Regions from separate parts of the Roseomonas cutis genome, predicted to be linked through region 2. Evidence: riboswitches for the same ligand, from Rfam matches in the RefSeq annotation. Region 2 holds a riboswitch; the other holds the start of a gene.
What was found. A riboswitch is a leader RNA that binds a small molecule or an ion and turns the genes downstream of it on or off. The one in region 2 is predicted to bind glycine.
Positions count from the first base shown of each region.

Region 1: linked by a shared signal. The riboswitch ahead of gcvT (glycine cleavage system aminomethyltransferase GcvT) and the one ahead of LPC08_RS21615 (D-amino acid dehydrogenase) in region 2 are both predicted to bind glycine.

Region 1 is NZ_CP087719.1:2,690,757-2,693,141, reverse strand. Features, by position in the region: gene LPC08_RS12385 (SLC13 family permease) at 1-694, opposite strand, end outside; glycine riboswitch at 880-968, shown strand; glycine riboswitch at 972-1,077, shown strand; gene gcvT (glycine cleavage system aminomethyltransferase GcvT) at 1,126-2,244, shown strand; gene gcvH (glycine cleavage system protein GcvH) at 2,276-2,385, shown strand, end outside.
Region 2 is NZ_CP087719.1:4,746,598-4,748,982, forward strand. Features, by position in the region: gene LPC08_RS21615 (D-amino acid dehydrogenase) at 144-1,418, opposite strand; glycine riboswitch at 1,476-1,571, opposite strand; glycine riboswitch at 1,575-1,676, opposite strand; gene LPC08_RS21620 (hypothetical protein) at 1,940-2,080, shown strand; gene LPC08_RS21625 (gamma-glutamyltransferase) at 2,280-2,385, opposite strand, start outside.

The DNA.
Region 1 (2,385 bases), 2.1 Mb from region 2:
CGGCCGCCTCGCTGCCCTCCGGCAGCCCCGCCTCGACGGTGTAGTGGCCGATGGTGAAGGCCGCCTCCATCGAGGCCCCGCCGCGCCGGCCGCCGGGCAGCAGCCGCCAGCCCACCGCGAGGAAGAGCAGCGCGACGGCGCAGATGCCCAGCCCCACGGGGGTGTAGTCGAACATGCGGAAGGGCTCGCCCGTCATCTGCTCGCGCACGCGCGACATGATGATGTTGGGCGCGGTGCCGACCAGCGTGACCACGCCGCCTGTCATCGCCGCGAAGGACATCGGCATCAGCAGCGCCCCCGGCGAGGTGCCGGTGCGACGCGCGATCTGCATCGCCACCGGCATCAGGATGGCCAGCGCGCCGACGTTCTTGGTGACCATGGCCAGCAGCATGGTGGCGCCGGCCAGCACCGGCACCTGCATCGCCACCGTGGTCAGGCGCGGCGCGACGGGGCGCAGCATCACCTCCACCGCCCCGGAGCGCGCGACGGCATGGCTGACCACCAGCGCCGCGGCGACGATCACCACCACGTCGTCGGAGAAGCCGGAGAAGGCCTTCTCCGCCGGCACCAACCCCAGCAGCAGCCCGGCGAGCAGGGCCGCAAGGGCGACGAGGTCGTAGGGCAGGCGCCCCCAGACGAACAGGCCGATGGTCGCGGCCATCAGCCCGAAGGCCAGCCCCTGGTCGAGTGTCATGCATCCCCGGTTCAGCCGCGCCCCCCCCGGGGCCGGCGCGGCGGCGTCTCAACCGGCGCGGCGGCCCCCGGTTGCGGCCCGCCGCCGTTGCGCCCGGCGGTGTGGCCGGCGCGTCGCGCCCGGATGGGACCGGCGCGGCGTGCCGTGGACAGCGCCCCGGCCGGCGTGCAAGTTGGGCGCCCCGCTGATCCCGCGCGGGAGAGTGGGGCGTGCCCCCCGCCGAAGGCGCAACCGGCCCCCGGAAACGCTCAGGCCGATGGACCGCGCGGGGGAGGGGCCTCTGGAAAGACCGCGCCGCCCGGACCGGGCGGCGGGGGCACCGACGGAGTAAGGCGGCCCTGCCACGGCGGCGCCGCCGAATCTCTCAGGTCACAGGACAGAGGGGGGCCACGTTCCGGTCGCCGCGATTCCCGCGGCGCGAAGGAGGATGCGTGGCCGACACCGAGACCCTGCTCGATACCCCGCTCGCCGCCTGGCACCAAGCCCAGGGCGCGCGGATGGTGCCCTTCGCCGGCTACCGCATGCCCGTGCAGTACCCATCCGGCATCATCGCCGAGCACGCCGCCTGCCGCACCGGCGCCGCGCTGTTCGACGTCTCCCACATGGGCCAGGCGGAGCTGCTGGGCGAGGCCGGGGCGGCGGTGCTGGAGACCCTGACCCCCGCCGAGGTGCAGGGGCTGAAGCCCGGCCGCCAGCGCTACGGCGTGCTGATGACGGAAGCGGGCGGCATCCTGGACGATTTCATGGTGGCGCGGCTGGGGCCGGAGCGGCTGTTCCTGGTGCTGAACGCCTCGCGCAAGCATCTGGACGAGGCGGCCATCGCCGCGATCCTGCCGGCCGCCGTGACGCTGCGCCCGCTGCGCGACCGCGCGCTGCTGGCGGTGCAGGGGCCGGGGGCGGAGGCGGCGCTGGCCACCCTGGCGCCGGAGGTGGCGACGCTGCCCTTCATGGGCGTGGCGGAGGTCACCCTCGCCGGCCACCCCGCCCTGGTCAGCCGCTCCGGCTATACCGGCGAGGACGGCTACGAGATCGGCCTGCCGGCCGAGGGAGCGGTGCCGCTTGCCGACGCGCTGCTGGCGGCGGGCGTCGTGCCGGCCGGGCTGGGGGCGCGGGATTCGCTGCGGCTGGAGGCGGGGCTCTGCCTCTACGGCAACGACCTGGACGAGACGACCAGCCCGGTCGAGGCGAACCTCGTCTGGACCATCGGCAAGCGCCGCCGCATGGACTGGGACTTCCGCGGCGCCGGGCGCGTGCGGGCGGAGCTGGACCACGGCCCCGCCCGGCTGCGCGTCGGTCTCGCCGTGGAGGGGCGGCAGCCCGCGCGCGCCCATACCCCGATCGTGATCGGCGGCGAGACGGTGGGCGAGGTGACCTCGGGCAGCTTCGGCCCCACCCTGGGGGCCCCCGTCGCCATGGGCTACGTCCGCCGCGCCGCCGCCCGCGACGGCACCGCCGTCGAACTGCCGGTGCGCGGCAAGCCGATCGCCGCCCGGATCGCCCCCATGCCCTTCGTCCCGCACCGCTACCGCCGCGGCACGGCGGCCGCCTGAACCGCGCCCCGAGATTCCCGGAGAGACCCGCATGTCCGATATCCGCTACACCACCAGCCACGAATGGGTCCGCGCCGAGGGCGGGGAGTTCCTCGTCGGCATCAGCAACCATGCCCAGGAGGCGCTGGGCGACGTCGTCTT
Region 2 (2,385 bases):
AGAACCAACTCCCAGCGGGGACCGGGGCCCGCTTGTGGCCCCGGCAGGGGAGGGTCTGGGAGGGGACGGCGTCCCCTCCCGGTCCGACGCCCGAACACCACAGCGCCACGGGCCAGGACAGCAGCCCCCCGTGCGCTCCCGCGTCAGGCGGCGCGGGCGAACGGGACCACTGGGGCGGCCATGGGCCGGGCGTCGCCGCCGGGGATGGCGTCGGCCACCATTTGCGCCGTGGCGGCGGAGAGGGTCCAGCCCAGGTGGCCGTGGCCGGTGTTGTAGAACACGCCCGGCCGGCTGCCGGCACCGATGCGGGGCATCAGGTTCGGCGTCATCGGCCGCAGCCCGGCCCAGGGCACGCAGCGCGCGGTGCTGACCTCCGGGAACAGTTCCTCCGTCCACTTCACCAGCGGGCGGATGCGGTCCATGCGGATGTCGCGGTTCTCGCCGTTGAACTCCGCCGTGCCGGCGACGCGGAAGCGGTCACGGCCGAGCCGGCTGGTGACGATCTTGGTCGCGTCGTCCAGCAGGCTGACATGCGGCGCCGCCGCCTGGCTGCGGGCGTCGTCCAGGTGCACGGTGATGGAGTAGCCCTTCACCGGATAGACGTTGATGCGGTCGCCCAGCATTGCGGCGAAGCGGCGGCTGGCGACGCCGGCGCAGATCACCACGGCATCGGCGCGCAGCGTCTCGGCCACGGCGGCGGCTTGGCCGGCCGGCTTCCAGGCGATGGTGATGCCGCCTTCGGCGTGGCTGATGCCGGTGACGTCGGCCCCGAACAGGAAGCGCGCGCCGCGGCGCAGGCAGGCATCGGCCAGGCCGCGCGTGTACTTGTGGATGTCGCCGGTGGAATCGGACGGCGTGAAGAAGCCGCCGTACCAGCTGCCGTGCAACGTCGGCTCGATGGCGCGCATCTCCTCCGGCGTCACCGCGCGGCGGTCCAGCCCGCCTTCGGTCAGCAGGCCGTTCACCCGCGCGGCGGCGTCGAAGCCCGCCTTGTCGCGGTAGACGTGCAGGATGCCGCGATGCTCGACGTCGAAGCCGAAGCCCTCCTCCTCGGCGATGGAGAAGAGGTACTTGCGCGCCTCGATCGCCAGCTTCGTCGTGGCGATGGTGTTGGCGCGATAGTTCCGGATGTGGGAGACGAACTCGCCCAGCCAGGAATACTTGTGCGCGGAGGGCTTCGGGTTCAGCAGCAGGGGCGCATCCGCCTTCAGCATCCACTTCATCCCCTTGAGGATGGTAGCGGTGCTGTTCCAGACCTCGGCGTTGCAGGCGGAGAGCTGGCCGCCATTGGCGAAGGAGGTCTCCATCGCGGCATAGCGATGGCGGTCGAGGACGACCACGTCGTGGCCACGCTGCAGCAGCGCATGCGCGGTGGTGACGCCGGTGATGCCGGATCCGATGACGGCGACGGTGCTCATGGCACGCTCCAGGACATGAGGGCTCGCAGCGGAGGCGCTCCCGGCCTCCCTGCCCCCATCTGTCCCTGCACCTGAGAGCTTACCCCCCACGGCATCCGGGCGGACGCCAAGGGGACCCCTTCGGTGGACGCCACGCGGCGCCTCTCTCCAGATCATCCTCGCAACGCGGTTCCGGGTGCCTGAGAGTTTCCTGGGGGGTTGCTCCGTCGGCGGCCAACCGGTCCGATGAACCGGTCGACACTCTCCCGCGTTGTTCAGCGGATGCCGGGCTTTTGCGCTCCTCCCCCGGTGGCGTCAACGCAAATCTCGCGGGCAGGCCAGCCCGTTCCGGGCTGTAACCGCCGTGTTGTCATGCCGAATGCCGGGGTTTAGTGCAATCCGGTCACAGACGAATGCCAGGGCTGCATGTCGCGCCCGCGATGCCTGCAACCCGTCCCGGCATGCCGGGTTACGCGCAGACAACGGACCCGAAAGGCCCAGACATACGCGTCATCAAGTCCCTGCTGGCAGCCCTCCTGGTGATGGGTGGCCTGGCCGCCTGCACGGGGAGCGACCGTACCTTCGGCGAACGGGTGCGCGACACCGTCGACCCGCCCAGCGGGCCCGTGGAGAGCGCCGGCCGTGCCGTCGACCGTGCCGTCGACCGGGTGAAGCCCAACTGAGGCGCGTGACACTCTCCGCCAGCCTGCCATGAAGGCAGCGGCGCCGCCGGAAGGGGGGCAGGGCCTTTCCTCCCTGGCGGCGTCGCAGCCCATCGTCCGTCACGCTGGATCGGTCGAGCGCAGCATCCGTCGGCCAGCGAACCGCTCGGTGGAACGCGCGCGGACATGACGGAAGCCGCACGCGCTGATGCCAGCACCGTCAGCGCGCGGCGACGGCGGCTGACCAGGGCGACATCACGTCGCTGATCCCGATGGCATCCTCGCCCACGCGCCGGACCAGGTTCGGGCAGGCGAAGTTCACCGGC